DNA from 3 places in the Hansschlegelia sp. KR7-227 genome. Region 3 is predicted to be linked to each of the others. Evidence: predicted binding sites of a transcription regulator. Region 3 holds the regulator's gene; each other region holds the start of a gene.

Evidence for each region. Region 3 encodes LexA, which represses DNA repair genes until DNA is damaged. Its sites were predicted from a motif close to TGTTCNNNNTGTGTTCNG; they were not measured.
Region 1: the regulator LexA is predicted to act here: its motif matches at 8,450-8,467, upstream of ACO2RJ_RS10115 (ImuA family protein).
Region 2: the regulator LexA is predicted to act here: its motif matches at 6,458-6,475, upstream of ACO2RJ_RS17010 (metallopeptidase family protein).

Annotation. Positions count from the first base shown of each region.
Region 1 covers NZ_JBMSEA010000001.1:2,155,522-2,165,926, reverse strand. The annotation lists gene ACO2RJ_RS10140 (FUSC family protein) at 1-1,686, shown strand, start outside; gene ACO2RJ_RS10135 (DUF1656 domain-containing protein) at 1,683-1,880, shown strand; gene ACO2RJ_RS10130 (efflux RND transporter periplasmic adaptor subunit) at 1,894-2,790, shown strand; gene ACO2RJ_RS10125 (error-prone DNA polymerase) at 2,840-6,208, opposite strand; gene ACO2RJ_RS10120 (Y-family DNA polymerase) at 6,205-7,761, opposite strand; gene ACO2RJ_RS10115 (ImuA family protein) at 7,652-8,446, opposite strand; tRNA gene ACO2RJ_RS10110 (tRNA-Gly) at 8,665-8,739, opposite strand; gene ACO2RJ_RS10105 (prolyl-tRNA synthetase associated domain-containing protein) at 8,919-9,446, shown strand; gene rplU (50S ribosomal protein L21) at 9,601-9,936, shown strand; gene rpmA (50S ribosomal protein L27) at 9,960-10,235, shown strand.
Region 2 covers NZ_JBMSEA010000002.1:334,261-344,665, forward strand. The annotation lists gene ACO2RJ_RS16985 (methyltransferase domain-containing protein) at 1-660, shown strand, start outside; gene ACO2RJ_RS16990 (right-handed parallel beta-helix repeat-containing protein) at 688-2,661, opposite strand; gene ACO2RJ_RS16995 (class I SAM-dependent methyltransferase) at 2,947-3,777, opposite strand; gene ACO2RJ_RS17000 (acyl CoA:acetate/3-ketoacid CoA transferase) at 3,880-5,862, opposite strand; gene ACO2RJ_RS17005 (hypothetical protein) at 6,112-6,414, opposite strand; gene ACO2RJ_RS17010 (metallopeptidase family protein) at 6,662-7,105, shown strand; gene ACO2RJ_RS17015 (YkvA family protein) at 7,172-7,525, shown strand; gene ACO2RJ_RS17020 (methylmalonyl-CoA mutase family protein) at 7,665-9,716, shown strand; gene ACO2RJ_RS17025 (response regulator) at 9,727-10,405, opposite strand, start outside.
Region 3 covers NZ_JBMSEA010000001.1:1,361,127-1,371,531, forward strand. The annotation lists gene pqqC (pyrroloquinoline-quinone synthase PqqC) at 1-183, shown strand, start outside; gene pqqD (pyrroloquinoline quinone biosynthesis peptide chaperone PqqD) at 180-461, shown strand; gene pqqE (pyrroloquinoline quinone biosynthesis protein PqqE) at 478-1,650, shown strand; gene ACO2RJ_RS06405 (DUF2865 domain-containing protein) at 1,775-3,004, shown strand; gene ACO2RJ_RS06410 (anthranilate synthase component II) at 3,080-3,700, shown strand; gene trpD (anthranilate phosphoribosyltransferase) at 3,712-4,737, shown strand; gene trpC (indole-3-glycerol phosphate synthase TrpC) at 4,734-5,525, shown strand; gene moaC (cyclic pyranopterin monophosphate synthase MoaC) at 5,535-6,020, shown strand; gene glp (gephyrin-like molybdotransferase Glp) at 6,017-7,237, shown strand; gene lexA (transcriptional repressor LexA) at 7,371-8,078, shown strand; gene ACO2RJ_RS06440 (ComEC/Rec2 family competence protein) at 8,072-10,405, opposite strand, start outside.

The sequences.
Region 1 (10,405 bases), 790 kb from region 3:
GTCGCGATCATCGCGTTCCCCGCCGTGGACGCGCCCGACGCCGTGTTTCTGGCCGCGCTCGACCGCGCCTCCGAGATCTTCGTCGGCATAGTCTGCGCGACGGCCCTCAGCCAGACCGTCTTTCCGCAAAGCGCGGCGGCGACCCTGCGCCGGGCGACGGGCGCGGCGCTGGCGTCGGCGTCGTCCTGGGCGGCCGACACCTTGCGCGGCCGTCCGGACCCCGCGAAGACGCTGCGCGATCGGCGCGACCTGGTCGGCCGGGTCTCGAAGCTCGAAGGCCTGCGGGTTCAGGCCACCTTCGACAGCGCGGCGGTCCGGCGCTCCAACCGGCGCATCCGTCTGCTGCACGGGCGGCTGATCAGCTTTCTCGCGCTGCTCGTCTCGATCCACGACCGGCTGGAAGGCCTGCGCGCCGAACGGCCCGACCGCGCGGAGGCGCTGGGGCCGCTGCTGGCGTCGGCCGCGGCCGCCATGGCGCCGGACGCTTCGGAGGAGCGGCGCGCCGAGGCCGAAGCTCGCTTGCGGTCGGCCCTGCCCGACCTCGCCGCGATGCGCGCGGACCGCTCCAAGGTGTTCGAGCGCACCATCCTCCAGCGCGTCGCCGACCTCGTGGGCTTCCGGGGGGATCTCGACCGACTGGCGCGGCTCGACGGCGAGGCCGGGCTCGACGAGGCCGCGTCGGCGATCTTCTCCCGCTACCGCGACCACGCTCTGGCGCTGGTCTCCGGCGTCGCGGCCTTCGTCGCGCTGCTTGCGACCTGCGGCTTCTGGATCGCCTCCGGCTGGAACGGCGGGGCGGGCGCGGCGATCATGGTCGCGGTGATGATGAGCCTGTTCGCCCCTCAGGACGATCCGGCGCGGGCGACCGGCGTGTTCTTCAACATGACCGCGGTCGGCGCCGCCGTCGCTGCGGTCTACGCCTTCGCGATCCTGCCGGGCCTCGAAGGCTTCGAGATGCTGGCGCTGGCGTTTGCGCCGGCTCTGTTTGCGGCCGCCTACGCCATGACCTTTCCCCGCGCCGCCCTGCCGGCGCTCGCCGGCGCGCTCGGCGCGCTCAACCTGATCGGCCTCGCCGACGTCATGACGCCCGACTTCGCCGGCTTCGCGAACGCGGCGCTCGCGCAGCTTTTCGGCATCGGCGTCGCGGCGGCGCTGCTGCGCACGCTGCGGCCGATCGGCGCCGCCTGGCCGATCGCGCGGCTCACCCGCGGCGTCCGGACCGACCTCGCCGACGCGGTCTCGGGCCGCCGCGCGGCCGGCCGCCTCGCCTTCGAAAGCCAGATGTTCGACCGGATCGACGGGCTGATGACGCGGCTCGACCTGTCCGATCCCGACCAGCTCGCGGTCGAGCAGGGCGCGCTCGCGGGACTGCGCGTGGGGCTCAACGCCATGGCGCTCAGGGGGGTGGTGCGCGATCTGCCCGAACCCGTGTCGGGTCTGCTTGCGGACGCGCTCGCCGACGTCGCCCGCCATTTCCGGCGGCTCGCGCGCGGCGAGGAGCTGGCGCCGCCGCTTGCGCGTCTGGACGCGGCGCTCGAAGCCGCTCTCCGGTCCGAGCGCGACGACGCGCCGGACGTCGCCGTCTGGATCTCGGCGGTCCGCGCCAGCCTCGCCCAGCACCCGCGCATGTTCGGCGGGAGCGCGGACGAACCCGTCGAGGCCGAGCCGCTGAGGGCCGCGGCATGATCAAGGAGGTCGACGTCTTCGGGGTCTTCGTGCCGCCGCTGCTGCTCTACGCCGCGCTCGCCGCGCTGATCTGGCAGCCGGCGCGCATGCTGCTGGAACGGCTCGGCTTCTACCGTCTCGTCTGGCACCCCGCGCTGTTCAACCTCGCCGCCTATGTCGTCGCGCTGGCGGCCGTGGTCGCGGTCCTGAAATGAGGAGGTCTTCGACATGCCGTCGCTGAAGGGAGGTCTGCGCGTCGCCGTCACCCTGGCGACGGTCGCCGCGGCCGTCGTGGCGGGCGCCTATGTCTGGCGCTCCTATGTCGACGACCCGTGGACGCGGGACGGCCGCGTGCGCGCCGACATCGTGCGGCTCGGTCCGGACGTTTCCGGATCGGTGACGGACCTTCGGGTCGCCGACAACCAGATGGTGCATAAGGGCGATTTGCTGTTCGTGATCGACCAGGAGCGCTTCAAGCTGGCGCTGGAGCTCGCCCGGGCGACCGAGGCCGGCCGCGCGAGCGACCTCGAGCAGAAGAGGCGCGAGTCCGACCGCCGCGCCAGGCTCACGACCGCCGCCGTCTCGGAAGAGGCGCGCGAGCAGGCCCAAGCGGCGACCGACGCCGCCACGGCCGCGCTCGCCCAGGCCGTCGCCGAACGAAAGACCGCCGAGCTCGACCTCGCCCGCACGGAGGTGCGTTCGCCCGTCAACGGCCATGTCGCCAATCTGCTGCTGCGGCCCGGCGACTACGTCGCGCCCGGCAAGGCGGTGATCGCGATCGTCGACAGCGACAGCTTCTATGTCGCGGGCTATTTCGAGGAGACCAAGGTCCGCCTGATCCGTGAGGGCGACCCAGCGATCGTGCGGCTGATGGGCCACGCCGAGGACCTCGTCGGCCATGTCGAGAGCGTGGCGCGCGCGATCGTCGACCGCGACAACGTCGCCGGCGACGATCTCGTCGCGAACGTCAATCCGAGCTTCTCCTGGGTGCGGCTCGCCCAGCGCGTCCCCGTCCGAATCCGCCTCGACCGCGTGCCGGACGACGTGCGCCTGACCGCGGGCCTGACGGCGACGGTGGTGATCGAGCCGCGGCCGGGCGCGTCTGCGGCCGGCGCGGGCTCCTGAGGGCCCGCCGCCGTCGCACTGAGCCAGACCCACAAAATATGTTGGGGTCTCAATGGAAGTCGCGCGATTTCGGCATGACGCGGACGTTGCGCGGGTGGCCGGAGACGCCGCGCGGCTGCTGCGGATGGGCGAACTCGTCGGCACGGGCGAGCTCGATCGTAAGCGCGGAATCGTCCGACAGCCGCCCGAGTTCGCGTGTGCGGTCGAAGACGCGCTCCGCCATCAGATGCGTCACGCCTTCCGGGCTTCTCTGCACGCGGCCCTCGACGAGCAGCAGGCGGGCGGCCATCACGTCGCGGCGGAACCGCTCGAAGGTGCGAGCCCACAGGACGACGTTCGTGATCCCGGTCTCGTCCTCGATCGTGATGAAGACGGCGTTGCCGGCGCCGGGACGCTGGCGCACGAGCACCACGCCCGCCGTGCGGCAGAAGGCGGCGTCAGGCCAGGCCGAGGTCTCCGCGCAGGTCGCGATCCGCTCCCGCGCGAAGATCGGCCGCAGGATCTGCATCGGGTGGGCCTTGAGCGAGAGCCGCAGCGATTGATAGTCGGCCGCGACATGCGCGCCGAGCGGCATGGCGGGCAGGTCGACGGTCGGCTCCTCGCCGAGCTCGCGCGCGTCCGCCGCCGCGAACAGAGGCAGCGGCGCGTCGTCCGGCAGGCGGCGCACGGCCCAGAGAGCGGCGCGCCGGTCGAGGCCCAGGGAGCGAAACGCGTCGGCCTCGGCGAGACGGCGGAGAGCGGGGGCGGAAAGGCGGGCGCGCGCCGCCAGCTCCTCGACGCCGCCGAAGCCGTCGCGGCGCGCTTCGACGAGGCGACCGACCTCGGCCTCGCCGAGGCCTTTCACCTGCCGGAAGCCGAGACGCAGGGCGAGCGCGCCCCGTCCGTCACGCTCCAGACTGTTGTCGTAAAGGCTGTGGTTCACGTCGACGGCGCGGATGTCGACGCCGTGCTCCTGGACGTCGCGGACGATCTGCGCCGGCGCATAGAAGCCCATCGGCTGCGAATTGAGCAGCGCGCAGGCGAACACCGCCGGGTGGTGATGCTTGATCCAGGAGGAGATGTAGACGAGCTTGGCGAAGGAGGCGGCGTGGCTCTCCGGGAAGCCGTATGAGCCGAAGCCCCGGATCTGCTCGAAGCAGCGCTGCGCGAAGTCGCGGTCGTAGCCGCGCGCGACCATCCGCTCGACCATCAGGGTCTCGAAGTTCTGGATCGTGCCGACGTTCCGGAACGTCGCCATGGCGCGGCGCAACTGGTTCGCCTCGCCGTCCGTGAACCGGGCCGCGACCATGGCGAGCCGCATCGCCTGCTCCTGGAACAGCGGCACGCCGAGCGTCTTGGCGAGCACTTGCCGGAGCTCGTCCGCGGGGCCGTGCTCCGGCGCGGGGGAGGGATAGTCGACCGCCTCCTGCCCCGACCGGCGCCGCAGATAGGGATGCACCATGTCGCCCTGGATCGGCCCGGGGCGCACGATCGCGACCTGAATGACAAGGTCGTAGAACTCTTTCGGCTTCAGGCGCGGCAGCATGTTCATCTGCGCGCGGCTCTCGACCTGGAACACGCCGAGCGAATCCGCCCGCTGCAGCATCGCGTAGACGGCCTCGTCGCCGGGAGGGATGGCGGCGAGGTCGAGATCCGGGCCGCCATGCCCGCGGATGAGGTCGAAAGCCTTGCGGATGCAGGTCAGCATGCCGAGCGCGAGCACGTCGATCTTCATCAGGCGAAGCTCGTCTATGTCGTCCTTGTCCCACTCGATGAAGGTGCGGTCGGCCATGGCCGCGTTGCCGATCGGCACGGTCTCGTCGAGCCGGCCGCGCGTCAGCACGAAGCCGCCGACATGTTGGGAGAGGTGGCGGGGAAAGCCGAGCAGTCGCCGCGCGAGATCGAGCGCGCGCCGGATCGAGGGATTCGCCGGGTCCAGTCCCGCCTGGCGGATGTGCTCGTCCTTGATGTCCGTCCCCCAGCTGCCCCACTGGGTCGAAGCGAGGCGCGCCGTGACGTCCTCCGTCAGCCCGAGAGCCTTCCCGACCTCGCGCATGGCGCTGCGCGGCCGGTAGCTGATGACGGTCGAGGCGATCCCGGCGCGCTCGCGTCCATAGCGCGCGTAGATGTGCTGGATGATCTCCTCGCGCCGCTCATGCTCGAAATCGACGTCGATGTCGGGCGGCTCGCGCCGCTCCTCCGAGACGAAGCGGGCGAACAGGAGATCGTGCTCGGCGGGGTCCACCGCGGTGACGCCGAGCGCGTAGCAGACGGCGGAGTTGGCGGCCGATCCCCGCCCCTGGCAGAGGATGCCCTTGTCCTCGGCGACCCGCACGATGTCGAAGATGGTCAGGAAGTAGCGGGCGTAGTCGAGCTTCTCGATAAGGGCGAGCTCTTCCCGCAGCAGCCTTTCGACCTTCGAGGGAATGCCGTGGGGATAGCGGATCTCGGCGCGGCGCCAGGTCTGCTCCTCCAGCCAGCTTTGCGGCTCCCAGCCTGGCGGGACCGGCTCCTCCGGGTAGTCATAGGTCAGCTCGGCGAGCGAGAAATCGATCCGCGCCAGCAGGTTCTGCGTCTCGGCGATCGCTTCGGGCGCGTCGCGGAACAGGCGCGCCATTTCTTCCGGCGGCTTGAGATGCCGCTCGGCGTTGGCCTCCAGCCGGCGCCCCGCCGTCTCGACCGTGACGCCTTCCCGGATGCAGGTGAGAACGTCCTGCAGGTCGCGCGCGCCGGGCTCGTCATAGAGCGCGTCGTTGACGGCGAGGAGCGGGACGCCCGTCGCCCGGGAGATCGCCTTCAGACGGGCGAGACGTCTCAGGTCGTCGCCGCGCCGGTGGAGCGCCGCGCCGAGCCAGACGGAGCCGGGCGCGGCGTCCTCGATCCGCGACAGGGCCGCGGCCAGCCTGTCCGTCCGGCGCTCGGGCAGCACGATCAGGAGCAGTCCGGTCGGGTCCGCGAGCAAATCGTCGAGGCGCAGGATGCAGTCGCCTTTTTTGGCGCGGCGATTGCCGAGGGTGAGGAGACGGCACAGACGGCCCCAGGCCTCGCGGTTCGTCGGATAGGCGATCACGTCCGCGCCGCCGTCGGCGAAGACCAGCCGCGCGCCGACCGCAAGCTTGAACGCCTCGGCGCGCCGCTTGAGCTCCACGCGCGAGAACGGCGCGTCGGGCGCCCATGGACCGTCGATGAAGACGAATTCGCCGGGGCCCGATCCCTCGCGAACCTTTTCGGGCGGCGGCGCGCCCTCCATCCGCAGCTCGCGGAGCGCGCGGTGGGCGCGCACGACGCCCGCGACCGTGTTGCGGTCGGCGACGCCGATCCCGGTCTGACCGAGCAGAAGCGCCGTCAGCACCATGTGCTGGGGCGGCGCCGCGCCGCGCAGGAAGGAGAAATTCGTCGCGGCGGCGAGCTCGGCGTAAGGCTGGGCCACGGACGTCATGCGAACAGGCCGTGCAGATACCAGCGCGGCCGGTTCGTTTCGCGCTCGTAAAGCCCGGCGCGAAACACCCAGAAGCGGCGGCCTTCCAGATCCTCGACGCGGTAATAGTCGCGCGTCGGCGCTTCCCGGTCGCGCCACCATTCCGGCGCGATGCGCTCCGGCCCTTCGGCGCGGGCGATCATGTGCAGCACGCGCCGCCAGCGGAAACGGAGCGGCGGACCGTCGGGGGTCTCCGCGAGCGTCTCGATCGGCTGCGGCCGCTCGAACAGCTGCAAGGGGCGGACGGGCGGCTCGCCCGGTTCGGGGGAGGACCACCCCGGCTTGAGGGCGGCAGGCGACGAGGCGGGCACGAGCCGCGAGGCGCGCGCCGGATCATGCGTGTCGGCGGCCGAAAATCTGAGGACCCGTGACGCGCCGAAGCGCGCCACGAGCCGGTCGACGAGGTCGGAGACCGCGTCCTCGTCGCGCGTCTCGCCGTCGAAACGCGGCTGAAGCTGCGCCAGCGGCTGGGCGAGGGGCACGGCGAGCCGGATCAGGTCGAAGCCGAAGCCGGGGTCGAGCGGATCGGCGAGCGCGTCGAGCCGGGCCTGCAGAAGGCGGAGCACCGAGGAGGCGTCACGCGTCGGCCGGCCGGTCTCGACGCTGATGCGCCGCACCGCGCCGTCGGTCCGGAAAAAGCTCGCCTCGAAGACGCGTCCGCCCTGGCCGATGGCTTCGAGCAGCGCCGCCGCCTGACCGAGCAGCGCCCGGATCGTTCCCTCGATCGCGTCGGCATGGGCGATCGGCTCGGCGAAGCGCCGCTCCACGCGGCAGGCCGGCGGCGGCCTTAGCGGCGTGATGCGCCGGTCCTCTTCCCCGAGCGTCCGCCGCAGCCGCGTCGGCAGGTCTTCGCCGAAGCGGGCGGCGAGCGGCTGGCTCGGCAGGTCGGCGAGATCGCCGATGCGCTTCAGGCCCGCCAGCGAGAGCGCCCGGCGCACGTCCTCGCCGAGCCCCAGCGCCGCGACCGGCAGGGGCCGCACCGCCGCGGCCTCGCCGCCCGGCGGCGCGATCGTCACGCGGCCGAACCGGACGAGAGCGCGCGCGGCGTCGGGCGTTCCGGCGATCGCGGCGCGGGCGGCGAAGCCGTCCTGCCGGAAGCGCCCGACGACGAGCCGCCGCAAGGCCGCCTCGCCGCCGAAGAGATGGCCGCAGCCGGTCACGTCGAGGGTGAGGCCGTGCGGCGGGTCGAGCGCGACGAGCGGCGTCCAGCGGTCGCACGCCTCCGCCATCCGGCCGAGCAGGGCTGCGTCCGCCTCCGGATCGTGGTCGGCGGCGGCGAGGCCCGGAATGCGCGCGCGCGCGTCGGCGAGCGTCAGGCCCGGCGTCAGGCCGAGCGCCGACGCCTCCGGGCTCACGGCGGCCAGCCGCAGCGCTCCCTTCACCGGCTGCGCGACGACGAGCGGTTCAGCCGGCGCGTCGCCATGGCGCGCCGGCGTCCGCTGCAGCCGGTCCGTGGGCAGGAACGGAAACCACAGCGCGAGATAGCGGCGCGAATTCGAAGGATGCGCGGTCACGGTCCCACTCCACACGCCAGGTTCGAGGGCCAAGTCCGGCCCGATGACGCAGCAGGGCGGCGTCGAAGGCCGGGCGGCCCGGAGCGTTCGCCTCCAGCGGCGTCGAAGCCGAGGCGGAGACGCTCCACCGGCTGGTCGCCGCGCTCGGCGCAGGGCTCGCGCCGAGCCGGATCATCACGACCGTCACGCCCGAGACTCCGGCCGCGAGCGCCAGCCGCCGGCTCGCCTTCAGGTCGAGCGCCTTCGGCTCGCTCCAGATTTCGACCAGCGCGGCGCCCAAGGCGGCGCAGCGGGCGGCTTCCGCCGCCGCACGCAGGACGCCGGTCGGATCGCGGGCCCGCACGACGAGCAGACGCTTAGGATCGGCCCCGAACGCGGCGAGCCCGTCGCCGTAGAGCCCGCCCGCCTCGACGTCGACGAGATCCTGACGCGCCCAGAGAATCGAGCGTCCATGCGCGGCCCTCAAGGCGAGAGCGAGACCGAATCCGGAGGCGGCGGCTTCGTCCTGCGCGGCCCGTGCGTAGATCTCATGCAAGGCGCCGCACGCCAGCCCGCCGCCGAGCGCGGCGTCGAGGGCCGGCACGCCGAACTGGAACAGATCGGCGCCGCGGCCGGGGACGTCCGGGTCCAAACCCGAGATGGCCTTCCGCAACGCCGCCAAGGTGACCTCAGACGACGAAGGCATGTATGTTCCTATTTTGTTCTAGTACGACTCGCGGCGCCGAGAGAGTCAAGCGCCGGCGCGCGTCGCCGCTTTGAAAGCTTGAAGGGGCAGGGAGCAGGGGAGGCGTTCGGAGAGATCGTCCGCGCCTCGCCGCCGGGACTCCCGGCGAAACCCCAGCCGAAAACGACTTTGGCCGCTCGCGCGGCCAAATCGTAACGTCCTGCACTCTTTGAAGAGACTGGAGCGGGCGAAGGGATTCGAACCCTCGACCCCAACCTTGGCAAGGTTGTGCTCTACCCCTGAGCTACGCCCGCATGTCCAGTCGGTCCGCGAGGCTTGGGCCCCCGCGAGAGGCGCTTAATGCCGCAACGGCTTTCCGAATGCAAGGCGTTCGTCGCGGGGTTTGTCGCAGGGCGTCGCGCCGCGCTATGCGGGGTCGTGGGACGGCGCTCCGCGACCATCGCGGAGCGCGGGCGGGGAGGGATGACGCGACATGCCGGCGACGCGCGCGGAGCTGACGGCTTTCCTGGACGGGCTCGGGATCGCCTGGACGACGATCGAGCATCCGGCGGTGTTCACCGTCGCCGAGTCCCAGTTCCTCCGGGCGCGCATCGCCGGCGGCAAGTCCAAGAACCTGTTTCTGAAGGACAGGAAGGGCCGGCTGTTCCTGTTCGTCGCCGAAGACGAGGCCGAGATCGACCTCAAGACGCTGCACCTGAAGCTCGGAGCGCAGGGGCGGTTCTCCTTCGCCTCGGCGGAGCTGCTGCGCGAGGTGTGGGGCGTGGAGCCGGGCTCGGTGACGCCGTTCGGCGCGATCAACGACGCGCAAGGTCGGGTGACCGTCGCGCTCGACGCCGGGCTGCTGGCGCATGGGACGGTCAATTTCCACCCCCTCCAGAACACGGCCACGACGGCGCTCGCAGCCGACGATCTCGTCCGCTTCCTGCGGGCCACCGGGCACGAGCCGCTGATCGTTCCGCGCGAAGGCGCTCCCGCCGGTTCGGGCGCCATTCCGGATTGACCCCCATCCCCCTTTCGCAGTAGAAGGCGCGGCATCGGCGCGGCGGCTCGTTTCCACCGCGCCTTTCCGTTTGGGACAAATCCCAGACCGCCAAAAAGACGGGCCACGGGCGACGCCGCCCCGGAGCCGCGTTCGAACACGGGACTTCACGACAATGTTCGCAGTCATCAAGACCGGCGGGAAGCAACATCGCGTTTCAGCCGACGACGTCATCACCGTCGGCAAGCTCGAGGGCGACGCCGGCGCCAAGATCACCTTCGGCGAGATCCTCGCGATCGGCTCGGGCGACGACATCTCGATCGGCGCGCCCTTCGTGTCGGGGGCGTCCGTCGCCGCCGAGATCGTCGAGCATGCGCGCGGCGAGAAGGTCATCGCCTTCAAGAAGCGCCGCCGCCAGAATTCCAAGCGCAAGCGCGGCCACCGCCAGGACTACACGATCGTCAAGATCGTCGGCCTGTCCGGCGGCGCCAGCTCCGACGCGAAGAACTGAACGGCTAAGGCAGGAGAAGACCCATGGCTCACAAAAAAGCAGGCGGCTCCTCGCGCAACGGCCGCGACTCCGCTGGCCGTCGCCTCGGCGTCAAGAAGTTCGGCGGCGAGAACGTCATCCCCGGCAACATCCTCGTGCGTCAGCGCGGCACCAAGTGGCATCCCGGCGCCAATGTCGGCATGGGCAAGGACCACACGCTGTTCGCCGTCGCCGAAGGCAAGGTGGCCTTCGTGCACAAGGCCAACGGCCGCACTTACGTGAACGTAGCCCCGGCCGCCCAGGCCGAAGCCGCGGAATGACGGCGGGTTGATGCGACGCATCCCGCCGGGCGCTTAACGCTCCCCGGCGGTTTTGGACCGCAAGATCCGGATGGACGGGGGAGACGGGGCGCCGGACTCCCCCGTCGCCGTTTCCAAGGGTCCGGTCCCATGCCTGCGCCGATCACGTTCGACGACAGACTGCTCGATGA
Region 2 (10,405 bases), on a different contig from region 3:
ATCATGCAGTATGGAGAGAGCCCGGAATCTCATTTGCAGTCTGGGAAACGGGACTACGATATTATTCGAGGCTTTATTGAACGACACGACGTGACGCGCACGCGTTTGCTTGATTTTTCATGCTCGAACAGTCGGGTGCTCCGCTGGTTCGAGCGGGACGCCAGCGTGAAAGAGGCCTGGGGCGTCGACATCGACGCGCGTCGCATCGGCTGGTGCCTGGGGAACATCACAGGCCCGAAGTTCCATTTCGCCACCTTGACCACCGCGCCGCATTTGCCGTTCAGCGACGCCAGTCTTGATTTCCTTACCGCGCTGTCCGTCTTCACGCATCTGGACGACACGTGGACGGGCTGGCTGGCGGAGATCAGGCGCGTGTTGCGGATCGGCGGACACGCCCTCCTTACCCTGAATGACGAGGAGTGCTCCAAAGGGTGCCTCAAGCGCAATGATATGGTCGGCAAGATCTTGACGAAGACGCCCGAGTTCGGTGAGTTCATGTCGCCGAATGGACTGTATTCTTTTTATGTCGTAAACGACGTTCTGTTTACGGCGATCAGTAGAAAGGTGTTCGAGCGCGTAATCACGCCGTTCTTCGAGATCAAGGAAGTGTCCGAGATCATGGGCGGGCAATCGGGCTACCTGATCAAGCGGGTTGAGTGATCATAAGAGCAGACGGCGCACGGGCCGTCATTCCGCCGCACCGGAGTTTTCGCTCGCAAGCACCCTGGCGATAGCGCCGCCGGCATGGGCCGACGTCGCGTAGAGCGTCGCCCCTTCGGCGCCGGCGACCGTCTGGCCGGAAATCGTGACGGTCCCACAGTTGATCAGGCCGATGGTCGCGCGTTCGGCGAAGCCGAGCGCCGAAAGCTCGCCGCCTGGGGCGAGCTTCGCGACGTTGTCGACCCGGTTGCCGCGTATCGCCACCTCCCGCGCGCCGGCGACGAGGATCGCCTGATTGAGACTGTCGCGAATCGTGTTGTTCTCGATCCGGACATGTCCGAGCGGCGTGTTGAGCGCGGCCTTCTGACTGTCCAACGTCGACGAGGCGAACACCCTGATCGCGGCGGGATAGAAGCCCTGCCGACACGCTCCGCGGATGTCGTTGTCGGAAATCTCGATCTCGTCCGTGACGAAGGCCGAGGCCAACTGCTGGCCCTTGGTCGGCTGCAGCAGGATGCCTTCGTCCGAGGTGTTCTCGATCGTCAGTCGACGATAGCGCCCCCCGGCGCCGGTGTAGACGGCGCGTCCGCGTATGTTGCGGATGCGAAGGTCCGAAACGTCGGCGACGGGCTGGAAGTCAGGCATGGTCGCGACGCACCCCGTCATGTCCGACGGCAATTCCCCCGACGACAGGGTGACGTCGATGTCGCGGAGAAAGCCTGGCTGGTGCGGGCCGATGCGGTCGAGCCGGCCTCTCGCCTTCTCGACGTAGGCGGCGTCGTAGAGCACGAAGCGCGAGCCCGCGGGAGGGACGCCGTAGAAGAAGCCGGTGCTGTAGGCGCGAAACGAGGCCGGACCCAGACGCGTCATGCGGGCGAGCGCGCTGCCGGTGACGGCGACGGCGTCATCCCCCGTTCCGACCATTTCGCACCCGCGCACGGTGATCTCGCCTCCGCAGTCGAACGCCTCCGCGCCCCCGCGCATGCATGACACGACGGCCCCCGAGCCCGGGCGCGGCGCGATGCGGTTGTCGATGAAGGCGATGTTCCGCGAGAGCGTGTTGAGCGCGAAGCTCTCGCCGGAGGCATAGCAGTCGAAACCCGCGATGCGCACGGGGTCGCAGCCGATCGTGTTGAACCAGGCGGGCCCGTCCTTGGAGCCTTTCGCGGCGACGAAGGTCCCGACCGCGGCCCGAATCTTCAGCTGCGACATCTCCCAGGGCGTGAAGCCCGAGATGCGATAGAGTCCGGGCTCGATCTCGGCCATCGGCGCTGGCCCCGGCGTCGCCGCGTAACTGCTGCGCAGGAAGGCGATCGAGAGCGGATAGCGCTCGTCGCGCTGCGCATCGTGGTCCGAAAACTGCGTGATTTCGAAGATTTCGTCGAAGCTCGGCAGCGTTGCGTGGCCGGGGTCGAGGCGGATGTCGATCGTCGAGTCGCCGATCGCCTCGACGGCGCCCTGGAGGAAGGGCGGGTTCACATAGTCGAGCTTGGCGCCGCTCCCCAGGAATGTCGCTTTTCCGCCCACGACCAGAAACATCGACGCCCACTGCGTCCAGTCGGCGCCGCCCTGAAGCAACTCCACGCCGGAGAGGTCGACGATCACCTCCTTCACCGCCGGATCGTTGAACACGAAGCAGAAGCGCTGGTTGATCCAGGTCGACCCGCTAGTGTGTGGATTGTAGCCCGTCACGCCGTCCCAATGGATCAGATAACGGCCGGGACTGGGCTTGAGATGCGCCGTCCCGCCATTGACCCGGGCCCGGCGAATGGCCTCGCGGACGGCCGCGGCGAAGGCGGCGAAGCTGTCGATCTGCCCCGAGGGGTCGGCGTCGAAGGGCGACGCCGCAGGGTCGACCGGTCCAAAAAGCGGCGTGTCGGCCGGCGCGCCGGGTCGCGACCTCGGCGGGAGCGGATCGGCGAACGCCCTGCCCCCGGCGACGATCGCCGCGCCGACGCATCCCAGCAGAACTTGCCGCCGATCGATGCGCAAAATACTCACGTCCCGTCCCGAACAAACCGCAGAGGCCGTCGCGACGGCCGCCCGAGCCCAGTCCTTCGGTTTCCGCACGCCCCCTGGTCTCGATCGACGCTACCGCACCTCAATCGCAGGCGGAAGCCCGCCGTCGATCAACGTTCTGGCGCCATTGGACGAGCCCGGCGGGAGATCGAAACGCCGACCATGAGCCGGCTGTTTGCCGCCTACTGACTTGCTTTCGCCGCGCTCGCCGGCCGAACAGGGACGTAGGACGGTCGGGCCGACGCGATCGGCCTGACCGTCTGGCCGTCAGCGGAACTTGTTGGTGACGAAATCGCTGATCAGGTGGGCGACGCATTCGCGCTGGGCGAACGTTCGCTGCTTCGTCAGCGCCTGCATCAGATAATGGAGCCGCAGCGCCTCCGGCAGGCGATGATATTTGAAGGACGCCATCATCGCCGGTGGAATGGGCTTGGTGTTGACGTAGAGCACGCTGTTTCGCCACGTGTCGCCCGCACGCTCGAAATACTCGGCGAAGTGCTCCATGACGATGACCGTATAGGGCAACTCTTGGAAGATGTAGTCCTGCATGACGAGAACGGTCTTACCCGGCATCATGCTGGGAAAGAAATCGTTGATCACCTTGTCGGCGAGCTCAGGGCTCTTCAGGACGTCGACGAACAATATCTCGATGTCGCCACCCCGCCAGGTCTTCTCGCATAAATCCCCGACGTTGATTTCGACATATTTTTCGTAGTTCTTGATGTTCTCGCGGTAGACCGAAAGAAAATTGTTGTCTTTTCCGATTTCAAAGGTGGTGTTCTTCCGTACCCAGTTAGCCTCGTAGTGTCCAATAAAACGATCGTAGGCGTGAATACGTTTCAATAAATTGTCGGCCGGAACCTTCTTGTTGAGTTCCAACCCCGACGCTAGCGAAATCGTAGAAGATCCCAGGAACACGCCGAGTTCAACGATCTCCCCCTTGCCGTCGTACAGTTCGCTGGTCAGCCACGCCAGCATGATGCGCTCGAACCAGGTGAGCATGCCCTTTGCGTCGTGCGCGGGCTTGGGCGCGTTGAAGGTTAGATTGCTCCATGGCGCCGAATTCAGAAAACGAGCAAGATCGCTGCCGTCGGTCATCTGTCCCCCGCAAATCTGATGCGCAAGTCTGTCTATCACGCGCGCCGTTCACGGCAAATCGCGCGCGGAAGACCCGCGGGGCGCGCGCGACGCCGCCCAACCTCAGGCGGCCGACGCGACCTCGTCGCATTCGCCGAACGCCGCCTGCACCGTCGCGGCCCGCTCCAGGAAGGCGTGGGCGTCCTCGCGGCGCTCGAACACGTGCGGGGCGAGGCCGCGCTTCTTCAGCGCCTCCTGCATCTTGACGCGCAGGAAGGCGTTGGTGGCGTAGCGCGTCGTGGTCTCGTAGTGATGCTCCACCAGATATTCGATCATCTCGGCATAGTCGTCGTATAGCGCCTCGGAGATCTTGAACCCGTCGTGATTGACCACGGAGTTCACTCTGCGGCCGGCCTTTCGGCAGGCTGCGACCAGGGCTTCGCGCAGGTTTTCGATGTCGGCCTTGCAGCGCGCCTGCCAGCCCTCGAGGTTCAGGAACAGGATGTTCCGCGCCGCGTCGTAGCTGATGCGCTCCGCCAGACCGAGGTTCAGCAGGTCGGCGATCAGGTTCATCGGCTCTTCGCCAAAGATGCGCGGATCCATCAGCGCCGGCGCGTTGATGATTGGCCGGAACTCCATATGCGCGACGATGTCGCGCTCGACGTCGACGCCCGGCGCGACCTCGATCAGCTCCAGCCCCTCTGCGGTGAGTTGGAAGACGCATCGTTCGGTGACGTAGATCACCGGCTGCCTGCGTCGTTGCGCGTAGGGGCCGCTGAAGGTGTTCTGCTCGACGCGCTTGATGAATTTCCGCGAGCGGCCTTCCGTCACGATCTTCAGCTTGCCGCCCTCGACCGCGACCTCGAGGCCGCCGACGGTGAAGGTGCCGGCGAACACCACGCTGCGGGCGTTCTGGCTGATGTTGATGAAGCCGCCGCAGCCGTTGAGCTTGCCGCCGAAGCTCGAGGTGTTGACGTTGCCCTCCTCGTCGCACTCGGCCATGCCGAGGCAGGTCATGTCGAGGCCGCCGCCGTCGTAGAAGTCGAACATCTGGTTCTGGTCGATGACGCAGTCGGCGTTGGTCGCCGCGCCGAAGCTCGACCCGCTCGCGAGCACCCCGCCGACCGCCCCGGCCTCGGTGGTCAGCGTGATGTAAGGCGTGATCTTCTCCTCGTTCGCGACCGAGGAGATGCCCTCCGGCGCGCCGACGCCAAGATTGACCACGCCGTTCGGCGGAAGCTCGAAGGCGGCCCGGCGCGCGATGATCTTGCGGGCGTCGAGCTTCATGCGCGCGATGCCGGTGACGGGCACGCGGATCTGGCCGGCGAGCGCTGCGGAATGCTGCACGCCATAGTTCATCCGGTGATGCTCGGCGTCGGCCACCACCACGCAGTCGACCAGGATGCCCGGCACCCGCACGTCCTTCGGCAACAGGAAGCCGTCGTCGACGATCCTCTCCACCTGGGCGATCACCACGCCGCCATTGTTGCGCGCCGCCATCGCCTGCGCGAGGCAGTCGAGGGTCAGCGCCTCCTTCTCCATGGTGATGTTGCCGGAAGGGTCGGCCGAGGTGCCGCGGATGAAGGCGACGTCGATCTTGGTCGCGGTGTAGAACAGCCACTCCTCGCCATCGACCTCGACGACCTTGACGATCTCCTCCTGGGTAAGCTCGTTCACCCTGGCGCCGCCGTGGCGCGGGTCGACATAGGTGTGCAGCCCCACCTTGGAGAACAGGCCGGGCTGGCCGGCGGCGCAAGCCCGATAGAGTTGGGAGATGACGCCCTGCGGCAGGTTGTAGCCGCGGATCCTGTTGTCCTTCGCGGCCTGCGCGACCTTCGGCATCCGGCCGAAATTGGCGGCGATCACGCGGCTCAGCAGGCCTTCATGGTGCAGGCGCCCGGTGCCGAGGCCCTTCGAATCGCCGGCGCCCGCCGTCATGATCAGCGTGAGCCCCTTGGGCGCGGCGGTCTCGACAAAGCGCTTCTCGAGCGCGGCGTGCAGGGCTTCGGGAATGCAGCTTTGGACGAAGCCGGTGGTCGTGACGACGTCGCCGTCATTGATCAGCGCGATGGCCTCGTCAGCCGTGATGACCTTGTTCTTCTTCACGCCGTACGCTCCCTGCCGCCGCCCGCCGTCTCCTCCGCGCGTCGGCATGCCACGCTGGCATGAGGGATCGGCGGCCAAGGTTTGGCTCGGGAACCGTAGAAAGCACCCGGAAGGCGCGCAATGCAGCGATTGTCGTAATCCGGTCGGCGCAAGACGCGACCCCGCGGCGACGCAAAAAAAGCCCGGCCGTCGGGGGACGGCCGGGCCTGAGAGCGTTTCTGAATCGGGACCGAGACGGTCCCTCGCCGATCAGCGGACGCCGATGCCGATCGAGACGCCCGGCCGGACGTAGGGGCGCGAGTAGCCGTAGCGGCGATCGCGGTGGTAGACGCGACGCTCGACGTAACGCGGACGATCGCAGGTGCGGCTGGTCGTGACGCGCTTCACGCCGCGGTTCCACACGGTCTTCTTCACGGTGCGGCACGCCACGTCGGTGGCGACGACCGGGGCGAGGATCGTTCCGTGGGTCGCGATCGGAGCGGCGCTCGCAGGCGCGAACGCGAAGGCGCCGAGAGCGGCGGCGAGGCTGGTCGAAAGAATCAGGCCCTTCATGTCATTCTCCTCGTGTGTTCCTTCGGGCGGACCTTGTCTGTCCTGCTCCGTCTGTGTCCCGATCATTCCTAACGTCCTGTGAACTCAGGGTGAGCCCGGCGTTCACGCGACGTTCATGGCGCTGGCCCGGTTCGAGCCTTTGTTCTGATCATTGGCACGGGGTAATTAGCGCGCCCCTGCGCGGCGTCGACCGGCCATCGGAGCTGTCTATGCGCCGAAATTCGACAGGGTGCGGAAGGAGCGCGACATGAGCGAGACCGGGCCGGCGTCCGCCGTGAACTGGGGCGCGCTTTCAGCGCCCGATCTTGCAGAGATCGAGCGTCTCGCCGACGACGCCTTCGCCCGTCTGCCGGCGTCCTTCCGGGCGCTCGCCGCCGGCGTGGTGCTGCGGGTCGACGACTTCCCGACCGACGACGTGCTGACCGCGCTCGAAGCTCAGAGCGAGTTCGACCTCCTCGGTCTCTTCACCGGCCTAGGGCTGGCGCAGGGCGAGGCGGAAGCGCGGACGGGACAGGCCCCCAACATGGTGCATCTCTATCGCCGCCCGATCCTCGACTACTGGGCCGAGCACGACGAGACTCTGGGCGCGATCGTCACCCATGTGCTGGTCCATGAGATCGGCCACCATCTCGGCCTGTCGGACGACGACATGGAGGCGATCGAGGCGGCGGCGGACGCCGCCGAGGCTTGATCGGGGGCGCCGACGAGGCCACTTTATCGTGAGACGTGCCGTTTCCCGCGAAGGACGATCCGATCGATGGCGACCGACAGCGACTACGCCGCAGACGAGGCCCGGGTGAAGCGGGACTTCTGGCCGAAGATCAAACGTGTCGCTCGCAGCATTCCCTTCGCCGAGGACGCGGTCGCGGCCTATTACTGCGCGCTCGACCGCGAGACCCCGATGCATGTCCGCGCGGCGCTGATCGGCGCGCTCGCCTATTTCGTGCTGCCGTTTGACGCGATGCCGGACTTCATGCCGCTGATGGGCTTCGCCGACGACGCCAGCATTCTGGCCGCCGCGCTCGCTGCGGTGCGCGTTCACATGAAGGACCGTCACCGGGACGCCGCGCGCCGCACGCTCGCGGACGAGGAGTTCGACGCCGCAGGGTGAGCGAGCGGCGCTGTCGGTCTCTGGGTCCATGCGACTCTGCTGAACGCCCGCGCCGGCGAAGGCCCCCGGTCGGACGGGCTCAACCCTCGCCCGCGCGGCCTTTCGCTCCGGCGGAGCAGCGCTTCCGACGATCGGCCCATTGCGGCGCCGCACACGTGAGCTAAAGACTGTCGGCGGGCGCCCTTGCGCCGCCAGTCTACCCCGCGAGGCGTCAGCGAACATGGCCGATAAACCCTGGTTGTTCCGGACCTATGCGGGCCACTCGACCCCCGCGGACTCCAACAGGCTGTACAAGGCGAACCTCGCCAACGGCCAGACCGGCCTGTCGGTCGCCTTCGACCTGCCCACGCAGACGGGCTACGATCCCGATCACATCCTGTCGCGCGGCGAGGTCGGCAAGGTCGGCGTGCCGGTCTCCCACCTTGGCGACATGCGGGCGCTCTTCGACGAGATCCCGCTCGCGAAGATGAACACCTCGATGACGATCAACGCGACGGCCGCCTGGCTGCTCGCGCTGTACGCCGCGCTCGCCGAAGAGCAGGGCGCCGATCGCGCGGCGCTGACCGGCACGACGCAGAACGACATCATCAAGGAATATCTGTCGCGCGGGACCTATGTGTTCCCGCCCGCGCCGTCGCTTCGGCTGATCCGCGACGTCATCACCTTCACGACGAAGGAGATGCCCAAGTGGAACCCGATGAACGTCTGCTCCTACCATCTGCAGGAGGCCGGGGCGACGCCGGTGCAGGAGCTCGCTTACGCGCTGGCCACCGCGATCGCCGTGCTCGACGAGGTCCAGGCCGCCGGCCTCGACGATGAGACCTTCGCGACGACGGTCGGACGCATCTCCTTCTTCGTGAACGCCGGCATGAAGCTGGTCACGGAGATCGCCAAGATGCGCGCCTTCGTTGATCTCTGGGACGAAATCACGCGCGACCGCTACGGCGTGCAAGACCCGAAGAACCGCCGCTTCCGCTACGGCGTCCAGGTCAACTCGCTCGGATTGACCGAGCCGCAGCCCGAGAACAACGTCTACCGCATCCTGATCCAGACCCTCGCCGTCACGCTCTCGAGGGACGCCCGCGCGCGCGCCGTGCAGTTACCGGCATGGAACGAGGCGCTCGGGCTGCCGCGGCCGTGGGACCAGCAGTGGTCGCTGCGCGCCCAGCAGATCCTCGCCTATGAGACCGACATCCTCGAATACGCCGACATCTTCAACGGCTCGGTCGTGATGGCGGAGAAGGTCGAGGAGTTGAAGCAGGAGGCGCGCGCGGAGCTCGCCCGCATCGACGACATGGGCGGAGCGATCCCGGCGGTGCAAGCCGGCTACATGAAGGGGCGGCTGGTCGAATCCAACGCCCGGCGGCTCGCCGCGATCGAATCCGGGGAACTGATCGTCGTCGGCGTCAACAGGTATCAAAAGGGCGAGCCCTCGCCGCTGTCGACCGGCGCCGGCTCCATTCAGGTCGTGCCCGAGCATGTCGGCGAGGACGCGATCGAGCGTCTCAAGGCGTGGCGCGAGCAGCGCGACCAGAAGGCCGTCGACAAGGCGCTCGCCGAACTGGCCTCCGCCGCGAAGGAGGACCGCAACGTCATGGAGCCGTCGATCGCGGCCGCCAAGGCGGGTGTCACGACCGGCGAATGGGGCGCGACGTTGCGCGAGATCTTCGGCGAATACCGCGCGCCCACCGGCGTCGGCCGCGCCGCGCGCGAGGCGACCGACGGCGGCGAGATCGCCAAGGTGCGCAAGGCGGTGGAGGCCGCCTCGAACGCGCTCGGCCGACGCCTCAAGCTGCTGGTCGGCAAGCCCGGCCTCGACGGCCACTCGAACGGCGCCGAGCAGATCGCCGTCCGGGCCCGCGACTGCGGGTTCGAGGTGGTCTATGAGGGCATCCGCCTGACGCCCGCCGAAATCGTCAACACCGCGCTCGAAGAGGGCGTCCACGTCGTTGGGCTGTCCATCCTGTCGGGCTCGCATATCCCGCTGGTGCGCGACGTGCTGGAGCGGATGCGCAAGGAAGGGCTCGACGACGTGCCCGTCATCGTCGGCGGCATCATACCGCCGGAAGACGAGCGCGAACTGAAGGCGATGGGTGCGACCGCGGTCTACACGCCGAAGAACTTCGACCTGACCGCAATCATGGCCGACATCGTGAAGATCGCCGAGGGCGCGGGCGAAAAGGCCGCCTGAGCGGGGCGCATCACGCCCAGCGGCGCTCGTGCTCGCCGATCGCGCTCCACAGCGCCGCGACCGAGATCGGCTTCGTCACGACGGCGTCGGCGCCCGCCTCGCGAAAGGCGCGGATCTCGTCGTTGAAGGCGCGGGCGGTGACGCCGACGACGCGGACCGCCCGCTTCGGGCCGTCAAGCGCCCGGATCTGCCGCGTCGCCGACAACCCGTCGAGAACCGGCATCACCGCGTCCATCAGGACGACGTCGTACTCCCCCGCCGCGACCGCCGCGACCGCCGCCTCGCCGTTCTCGACCATGTCGTACGCCATTCCGAAATGCTCGAGCAGCGTGACCATGACGCGCCGGTTGATCTCGTTGTCCTCGGCGACGAGCACGCGCGCCCCGCTGGTCGCCGGGCCCGGCCGGTCGACGGCCGGGAAGGACGCGACCACCGCGAACTCGGCGCCGCCGGACGGACGATTCGACGCCTCGAGGCGCCCGCCCATCGCCTTGGCGGCTTCGGCGACGACGGTCAGCCCCAGCCCCGCCGCGCCCGACGGGCCCATCCCCTGGACATAGGGTTCGAACAGCCGCTCGGGAGCGTCTCCGACGCCCGGCCCCGTATCGCGCAGGGCGATGCGGAGCGTGACGGCGTCGGCCGCGCCGCCGACCCGCTCGATGGCGAGCTCCACCGATCCGCGCGCGGTA
Region 3 (10,405 bases):
GTCCGGGAGCACGCGCGCACGGCCGAGCAGCAGCAGGCGGCGATCGCGGCGCTCGAATTCAAATGTTCGATGCTGTGGACCATGTTGGACGCGCTCGAGCACGCCTATCTGTATGCAAGGCCCTGGCCGGAGGCCTTCGTCCCGGCCGACGCGTCGAGAGCGGGCCTGGAAGCGGCCGAATGAACGATGTCTCGTCCGACGCCATCCCGAAACTGCCGCGCGGGGTGCGTCTGCGTCACGACGAGGTGCGCGGAGAATGGCTGTTGCTCGCGCCGGAACGGGTGCTGAAGCCCGATCCCGTCGCAGTGGCGGTGCTGGAGCGCTGTGACGGCGTTCGGACGGTGACGGCGATCGTAGACGATCTCGCGACCGCCTACGCCGCCCCCCGCGAACAGATCGAGACCGACGTCAAGGCGATGCTGCGCGATCTCGCGGACAAGCGCGTCCTGGACCTCGGTTGAGGAGGTTGTCGATCCAATGAACGACATGACCATTCCGGGCACGTCCGACGCAGCGAGGGTCGCCCCGCCGGCGCCGCTCGGCATGCTGGCCGAGCTGACGCACCGCTGCCCCCTCTCCTGCCCTTATTGCTCCAACCCCGTCGAACTGGACAAGCGGTCGGGCGAGCTCGACACTGAAACCTGGAAGCGCGTGTTTTCGGAAGCCGCCGCCATGGGCGTGCTCCACCTCCACCTCTCAGGGGGAGAGCCGACCGCTCGCAAGGACATCGTCGAGCTGACCCGGCACGCCGTCGAGGTGGGGCTCTACACCAACCTCATCACCTCCGGCATCGGGGTCGCGCGCGAAAAGCTCGAAGAGCTCGCGAATGTGGGGCTCGACCATGTGCAGCTTTCGATCCAGGACGCGCTGCCCGACAACGCCGATCGGATCGCGGGTCTCAAGGGCGCGCATGAGAAGAAGCGCGTGTTCGCGGGCTGGGTGCTGGAGCTCGGCATGCCGCTCACGATCAACGCCGTGATCCATCGCGCCAACATCGAGAACATCGAGGCGCTGGTGAATATGGCGCTGGAATTCGGCGCCCGCCGGGTCGAAATCGCGCATTCGCAATATTACGGCTGGGCGCTCGAGAACCGCAAAATGCTGATGCCCACCCGTGACCAGGTGATGCGGGCGGCGGCGACCGTCGAACGGCTTCGCGACGAATTGAAGGGCCGGCTCGTGATCGACGCGGTCGTGCCCGACTATTACGCGCGTCGTCCAAAACCCTGCGTCGGCGGCTGGGGGCGGCAATCTCTCAACGTCACCCCGCAGGGCAAGGTGCTGCCGTGCCACGCGGCCGAGACGATTCCGCATCTGCAGTTCGACAACGTGCAGGACAGGAGCCTTGGCGACATCTGGGCGAACGGTTCCTCCTTCGAGGCCTACCGCGGCACGAGCTGGATGAAGGAGCCCTGCACCAGCTGTCCCCGTAAGGAGATCGACTTCGGCGGCTGTCGCTGTCAGGCGCTCGCCATCACGGGGGATCCGCGCAACGCCGATCCCGCCTGCTCGCTCTCGCCGTTTCACGCCAAGATCACGGCGCTCGCGATCCAGGACGCGGACACCACGGCGACCGACTACATCTACCGCCGATTCGGCGCGACGCCGGGCCAGGCCCGCGTTCTCGTCACGCGGAACGCAGCGGACTGAGGGCCGCTCCCAGTCTCCTCACTTCAGTCGCATTCCGTGGCCTCTGTGCGCGACGGGGCCGAGCGGTTAAGAGACTGGAGCGCGCTTCGGAAGTGGCGCGCGCGAGTCGCTGACGAGGACGCGCATGAGGTCGACATTCGCCGCCCTGGCGGCGACGATGGTTCTGTTCGCTGGCGTCCAGGATTCGCGTGCGCAGGAGGAACCCGCGCCGCAGGATCCGGGTCAGGCGCGGTCGGAGCAATGCCTGCGCCTCGAGGCGCAGCTCGCGGCGCTCGGGCGCGGACCGAGTCGCCCGAACCCGCGCCAGCTCGAACAGGCCGTGGCCAAGCAGCAATCCGAGCTGGACCGCACGACGGCCTATGCCAGGAGCCTGAGCTGCGGCCGCCGGTTCCTGTTCGCGCCCGAGCCGCCAGCCGAATGCGGCCCGCTCGAATCTCGCATCCGTCAGATGCAGGTCAATCTCGACCGGTTGAGGGTTCAGGCGACGCAGGCCGGACAGAGCGGCGGCGGCGACCCGCGACGGCGCGAACTCTTGATCGCGCTGGCTCGAGGCCAATGCGGCCCCCAGTATCGGCTGGTCGAACGCCGCATCACCCGGGAGGCTCCGCAGGAACGCAAAGGGTTCTTCGCGACGCTGTTCGGCGGCGGCCAGTCCGAGCAGACCACGGAAGAGACGGTGATCGAGCCGGAAATGGACGAAAGCGGCGGCGCTCCCCGGGTTTCGACCTACCGCACCGTCTGCGTCCGGACCTGCGACGGCTTCTTCTTCCCGATCTCCTACCAGACCACGCGCAACGCGTTTCAGCGCGACGACGCCATCTGCCAGGCCACCTGCCCCGGAACCGAAGCGAAGCTGTTCGCCTATGGCAATCCGGGGAGCAAGATCGAATTCGCCACGGCGATCGACGGCCAGCCCTACGCCAAGCTCGAGAACGCCTTCCGCTACCGCAAGGAGTTCGTCGCCGGATGCTCCTGCAAGCCGGACGGCATGAGCTGGGCGGAGGCGCTGAAGGGCGTCGACGACAAGACGGTCAAGAAGGGCGACATCGTCGTCGACGAGGAGACGTCCGAAGCGCTGTCGCGCGCGAAATCGCCGGAGGAGCAGGCGAAGGCCCAGGCCCAGGCCCAGGCGCAGGCCCGAAGCCGGCCTGAGGCGCCGCGGCGGCGCAGCGAACCGCAGGAGACCGGCGCGCCGGCCGATCCCTCCGTGTCGCCCTTCGGACAGCCCACCGATCCGGGCGGCCGGGACTCGCCGAGCGACGACGTCATCATCCTCGACCAGCCGCGCCTGGAGCGCGGCGCCGTCGAACGGCGCCCGCTGGACGGCCCCAGCATGCAACGTATTCCGGACTGAGGGATTCGTCGGCCTTCGGCCGCCCTTGACGGGCGACGGCCCGAATGCCTTCAGTGCGCCGGCTGGAGCCTTGCGATGACCGCCGTCACCCTGATCGACAATTACGACAGCTTCACCTGGAACGTGGTGCACGCCATCGGCGCGCTCGGCGCGACGGTGACCGTCCACCGCAACGACAAGATTTCGGTCGACCGCGTGCTCTCGGAAGGTCCTGACGCGATCGTGATCTCTCCCGGGCCCTGCACGCCGCGCGAAGCCGGCATCTCCTGCGACCTCATCGCCCGGGCCGCGCCGGAGACGCCGATTTTCGGGGTGTGCCTCGGCCATCAGGCGATCGGAGAGGTGTTCGGCGGCGTTGTCGAGCGCGCGCCGGTCCCGGTTCACGGGAAGCTCGCCCGCATCAATCATGCGGGGCGCGGCGTGTTCCGCGGCATCAACGGGCCGTTGCGCGCGACGCGCTACCATTCGCTCGTCGTCAGGCGCGACGGACTGCCGGAGGCGCTCGAGGTCACCGCCGAGACCGACGACGGGCTGATCATGGGGCTGTCGCACCGCCGTCTGCCCGTGCACGGCGTCCAGTTCCACCCCGAGAGCATCGCCTCGGAGCACGGCGCGGCGATCTTCGCCAATTTCCTCGACGACGCCATGGCCTGGAACGCGAACCGACGCCGGCTTTCGGCCGCGCGGGCGGTCTGAGAGGCGGAGCGATGGACTCCTTCAAGGCGGTGATCGCGGCGGTCGCCGACGGCCGGCCGCTCGCCCGCGACGAAGCCGAGCGCGCCTTCGGCCGCATCATGACGGGCGAAGCGACGCCCGCCCAGATCGGCGGCTTCCTCATGGCGCTCCGGGTCCGCGGCGAGACCGTCGACGAGATCGCCGGCGCGGTCGCCGCCATGCGCGAGCGGATGACCCCGGTGGAGGCGCCCGCGGACTCCGTCGACGTCGTGGGCACCGGAGGCGACGGCGCCGGCTCGGTCAATGTCTCGACCTGCGCCGCCTTCGTCGTCGCCGGCTGCGGCGTTCCCGTCGCCAAGCACGGCAACCGCGCGCTCTCCTCGAAATCGGGCTCGGCCGACGTGTTGCGCGCGCTGGGCGTCGACGTGGACATCGGCCCCGAGCGGATCGCGCGCTGCATCGCGGAGGCCGGCATCGGCTTCATGTTCGCGCCGAACCACCACGCAGCCATGCGCCATGTCGGGCCGGCCCGCACGGAGCTAGGCGTGAGGACGATCTTCAATTTGCTCGGTCCGCTTTCGAACCCGGCCGGCGTGAGACGCCAGATGGTCGGCGTCTTCGCCGCCAAATGGGTCGAACCGATCGCGGAGGCGCTGAACGCGCTTGGTTCGCAGAAGGCGTGGGTCGTTCACGGATCGGATGGTCTTGACGAGATCACCACCTCCGGTCCGACCCGGGTCGCGGCGCTCGAGAACGGCGCGGTCACGACGTTCGACGTCTCGCCGGAGGACGCCGGGCTGCCCCGCCATCCCACGAGCGCGCTCGCCGGCGGCGACGCCGAGGCGAACGCCGCGGCGCTGCGCCGCGTGCTCGACGGCGAACGCGGCGCCTATCGTGACGTGTCGATCCTGAACGCCGCCGCGACGCTCGTGGTCGCCGGCCGGGCGGAGACATTGGAGGCCGGCGCCAAGCTCGCCGCAGGCGCGATCGATTCGGGCGCGGCGTATTCCCGGCTCGACGCGCTCGTCCGCATCTCGGCCGAGGAGCAGGCGGCATGAACGACATCCTCGCCCGGATCGAAGCCTATAAGCGGCGGGAGGTCGCCGACGCCAAGGCTGCTCGCCCTTACGCCGAGACGCGTCGTGCCGCCGAGGCCGCGTCGCCGCCCCGCGGCTTCGTGGCGGCGATCGAGACGACGCTAGGCGCAGGCCGTACGGCGCTCATCGCCGAGATCAAGAAGGCCAGTCCTTCAAAGGGTTTGATCCGCGCCGACTTCGACCCGCCGGTGCTCGCGCGCGCCTACGCGGCGGGCGGCGCGACCTGCCTGTCGGTGTTGACCGACGGCCCGTCCTTCCAAGGCGCGCCGGGCTTCTTGACGGCGGCCCGCGACGCCGTGGCGCTTCCCGTGATCCGCAAGGACTTCATGTACGAGCCTTACCAGGTGGCGGAGGCGCGCGCGCTCGGCGCCGACTGCATCCTCGTCATCATGGCCGCCGTGACCGACGCGGAAGCGCGCGACCTGGTGGCCTCAGCGTCCGACCTCGGCATGGATGCGCTGATCGAGGTGCATGACGAAGCGGAGCTCGATCGCGCGCTGCCGCTCAACGCCAAGCTGCTGGGAGTGAACAACAGGAATCTTCGCACCTTCGAAGTATCGCTCGACATGACCGAGCGGCTTTCGGCGCTCGCGCCCCCCGACCGTATCCTCGTCGGGGAAAGCGGCATCTTCACTCCGGCCGACGTCGCTCGGCTCGCCGCGGTCGGCTGCCGCACCCTGCTCGTGGGCGAAAGTCTGATGCGCCAGCAGGACGTGGCCGCCGCGACCCGTCAGCTTCTGGCGGCCTGACCCCCGCCGATGTCGCGCCTCACCCATCTCTCCGCGTCGGGCGAAGCCAACATGGTGGACGTCGGCGACAAGCCGGCCACCATCCGCGAGGCGACGGCGGAAGGCCGCGTCGTCATGGCGGCGGAGACGCTGCGCCTGATCGTCGACGGGGACGCCAAGAAGGGCGACGTGCTCGGGACGGCGCGGCTGGCCGGCATCATGGCGGCGAAACGCACCCATGAGCTCATCCCGCTCTGCCACCCGCTCATGCTCTCGAAAGTGTCCGTGGAGCTGATTCCCGACGCCTCCCTCCCCGGCGTGATCGTGACCGCGACCGCGCGCGTCACGGGCCCGACCGGCGTCGAGATGGAGGCGCTGACCGCGGTCTCGGTCGCCTGCCTCACGGTCTACGACATGACCAAAGCCGTCGATCGCGCCATGCGGATCGAGGGCGTGCGGCTTCTGGCCAAGTCTGGCGGACGGTCCGGCGACTTCCGGGTCGAGGAGGCCTCGTGAGCGGGCTTCTGCCCGTGGCCGAGGCGCGCGCCCGCATTCTCTCCGGCGTCGCGCGGCTCCCCTCCGAGCGCGTCGCGTTGCGCGAGGCGCTCGGGCGCACGCTTGCGAACCCCTTATCCGCGCTCCGGACCCAGCCGCCCTGGGACTGCTCCGCGATGGACGGCTACGCGGTCCGCGCATCCGACGTCGGCCGCGCCCCCGCCCGGCTGACCGTGATCGGCGAGGCCGCCGCCGGCCGCGCCTTCGGCGGGCGCGTCGGTCCCGGCGAGGCCGTCAGGATCTTCACCGGAGCTCCGGTTCCCGACGGCGCCGACGCGATCCTGCTTCAGGAGGACGCCGAGCGCGACGGCGCGGTCGTGACGGCGCAGGAGGCGGCCGTCCTCGGCCGCCACATCCGCCGCGCCGGGATCGACTTTGCCACCGGGCAGGAGCTCCTGCCCGCCGGCCGAAGGCTCGGGGCGCGCGATCTCGCGCTCGCCGCGGCGCTGGGCCACCCTGCCGTCGACGTGGGCCGCCGCCCCCGCGTCGCGATCCTCGCGACCGGCGACGAACTGGTCATGCCCGGAGAAAGAGCGGGACCGGACCAGATCATTGCGTCGAACAGCTTTGCGATCGCCGCCGTCGTCGAAGGCGAAGGCGGCGTCGCCGTCGATCTGGGGATCGCGCCCGACGACCGCGCCGCCATCCGCGCGGCGATCGACCGCGCGATCGAAGAGAAGGTGGATGTTCTGGTGACGCTCGGCGGCGCCTCGGTCGGCGACCACGACCTGGTGCAGCCTGCGCTCGCAGAGGCCGGCGTCGCGCTGGATTTCTGGAAGATCGCCATGCGGCCGGGCAAGCCTATGATGGCGGGTCGGCGCGGTGACATGCTCGCGCTCGGGCTGCCGGGCAATCCAGTCTCGGCGATCGTCTGCTCGCTGCTGTTTCTCGTCCCCGCGCTCCGTCGCATGGCCGGCCGCGAGGACGTCGAACCGGCCAAGACGTTCGCCAGGCTTGGACGGGACATGGCGCAGAACGACCGGCGTGAAGACTATATGCGCGCGGCGCTCACCTTTGATTCGGACGGCGTCGCCGTCGCGACCGCTTTCGACCGCCAGGATTCGTCGATGCTGCGCGCCCTCTCGGACGCCGAGTGCCTGCTCGTGAGGCCGGCCCACGCGCCGGCCGCGGACGCCGGAACTCCTTGCGAAATCATGATGTTACACCATCCGTTCTGATCGTCGGACGATCGAACGACGCTCGTGGAGGAGAACCTCCCGGGATGGTAACGCGGCCTTAACGCTTGCGGAACACACCTAGAACAGCTACGAATCTGTTCATGATTTGTTTTGTCACGGCGCGGAGCCGCCCATGTTGACCCGCAAGCAGTACGACCTTCTCCGCTACATTCACGAGCGGCTGAAGGAGACCGGCGTTCCCCCCTCGTTCGAGGAGATGAAGGACGCGCTGGGGCTGCAGTCGAAGTCGGGCGTGCACCGTCTGATCATGGCGCTTGAGGAGCGCGGCTTCATCCGACGGCTGCCGAACCGAGCCCGGGCGATCGAGGTGGTCCGCCTTCCGGAAGCGGCCGCGCCGCCCGTGACGCGGCCGACGGGGCGCTTCACGCCGAGCGTGATCGAGGGCAATCTGGGCCGCAGGCGGCCTGCCGCCGACGAGCCGGACGACAGCTCCGCGCGCATGGTCGCGATCCCCGTTATGGGCCGGATCGCCGCGGGCGTGCCGATCGAGGCGATCCAGACCAAGAGCGACACGATCTCGGTCTCTCCGGATATGCTCTCCAACGGCGAGCATTTCGCGCTCGAAGTGCGCGGCGACTCGATGATCGAGGCCGGCATCCTCGACGGCGACCTCGTGCTGATCCGCCGGCAGGAGTCCGCCGACACCGGCGACATCGTAGTCGCGCTCGTCGACCATGAGGAGGCGACGCTGAAGCGGCTGCGCAAGCGCGGCGCCTCGATCGCGCTCGAGGCCGCGAACCCGGCCTATGAGACGCGCATATTCGGCCCGGACCGTGTGGCGATCCAGGGGCGGCTGGTCGGGCTCATCCGGCGCTATTGATCCTCGCCCGGCGGCGGCTCCTCGTCAGGCGAAGTCGGATCGACGACGGTCGGTCGGTCGACTGTGGCCGGGGCGCGCGCTCTTGGCGCGAAGACGAGTTTCAGCGCGTCGTCGGGCGGCGGCGCGGTGGCCAGGGCGCTCCCCCTGTGCCAAGGGCGGGACCCGGCGGGGTTTCGGGCCGAGCGCCCGATGAACCGCGGGCCGTCGCGCATCAGCGCCAGCGATCCGGTCGCGGCGAGCGCGGCGCGGTCGATCACCGCCGCGGCGTCCCGGCAGGCGTCGGGCGCGTCGAGACGCGTGACCACCAACGTGGCGCGACGGCAGTCTTCGTCGAAGGCCCGGGCATCCCAGACCAGCGCAGCCCATCCGCCGGCGAACAGCGGCGCGACGCAGCCGTAGGCGTCGCAGCGCACGACGGTCGTGGTCTGGCCGACGACCTTCGCGCCCGACCCGAATGATCCTTCGGCTGACGCCCCCGCGGCCGAAGGCGAGGACTGCGCACCGCGGCCGCCCGGCTGAGATGGCCGCTCGGTGGGTCGGCCCGCCTTCACGGGCGACGCCGCGTCGGCGGCGAGCCACACCTTGGCGGCGAAGCTCCAGGACCGGGTCCCCACGAGCGCCAGCGCGCCGTCAGGGCCCCTGGCCGCCATCTCGCGGCCCGAGGCGTCGATCACCACATCCGGCCGCGACGGGACCGCGGCAAGCGCCAGCGCCGCCGCGAGCATGGGAACGGCGCCCCATCTCAACCGCGTCCGCCACAGACATGCCCAGCAGATCCCGAGCGCAAACAGGGCGAGCGCCGGCTCGTCGAAGGCCGGCACATTGCGCTCGGATCCCGGCCATGACGCCACCATCTCCGCGATCGCGAGCACGCCCCTCAGGCCGAGACCCATGGCCTGCCACCACAGGCCGTCCAGACCCAGCGGGGCGAAGAACAGCCCGCCCACGACCGACGGCATCACGAGGACGCTGAGCAACGGCGTCGCCAGCGCGTTGCCGGCGAGCGCGTAAGGCGTCGTGCGGTGGAAGTGATAGGCGGCGAACGGCGCGGTCGCCATCCCCGCGACCAGGGTCGTCATCACCGCGATCGCGGCTGCGGCTAGCGCCCAGCGCCACGCGCGTCCGAGGCCCGAGGCCGGCGGCGGAGGTCGCGCGCCGTCGCTCCTCCGCTCGAACCAGGCGATTAGGGCCGCGACCGCCGCGAACGACATCTGGAAGCTCGGTCCCAGCGCCGCCTCGGGCAACCAGGCCATGACGAGCAGCGCCGCAAGGGCCAGGTTTCGGGGCGACATCGCCGGCCGGCCGAGGATCACGGCTGCGAACACGATCGCGATCATGATGTAGGAGCGCTGGGTCGCCACCTCGGCTCCGGAGAGCGCGAGGTAGAACGTCGCGCCCGCGAGCGCCACGATGGCGGCGACGCTCTTCACCGGCCATCGAAGCGCTGCGGTCGACGACAGCGCCAGGCCGGCGCGCGCGAGCCAGAACAGCGTGCCCGCGACGAGCGCCATGTGCAGACCGGAGATCGACAGGATGTGGCTGAGGCCGGCCGCCCGCAGGTCGTCCTCGATCTTCTGTGGGATCGGTCCCTCGACCCCGGTCACGAGGGCCGCCGCCACCGTGCCTTCCGGGCCGCCGACCGACCGCGTGACGCGCTCGGTCAGGCTCATCCTCAAGCGTTCGAGGGCCGCCGAGAGCCGATCGGCGACGCCGAGATCGGACGCTGGCCCGAGATTGCGCAGATTTGTCGGCTCGCTTCCCGTGGCCCCGATCCCCTCGAAAAAGGCGACGCGGGCGAAGTCGTACCCGCCGGGGCGGACCGGCCCTTGCGGAGGTCGCCAATAGGCGGAAAGCGCCAGCCGATCACCGGCGGCGACCGCGGGCTCCTTGCCGAGCGTGACCCGCGTCTTTCGCGGACGATCGGCCGGCGCGAGCGTCCCCAGGCTTTCAAGGACGAGCGTCACGCGCCGACGATCGTTCGCTCGTGGTTCGATCGCGACCACGCGACCCACGGCGTCCGCCCTCATCGCCCGCGGCAGGACGGGAGCTTCCGCCCGCAAAGTCGACAATTTGGCGGCTAGAAATCCCGAGGCGGCGAACGCGACCGCCAACGCGAGCCACAGCGCGACGAACCGCCGGCGAAGCAGCGCCGCGATCCCGCCGCCCGCAAGCCAGACCGCGAACGAGGCCGTCAGCGTGGGTTCATGCGCCGCGGCGAAGTAGACCAGGACGCCGGTCCCGAAGGCGACGGGCATCCAGAGCGCGGGGCGCCCGAGATCGGCTTCCTCCGCAAAACGCGCCGCAAGCCAGTCGGCGGCTCCTGCGGC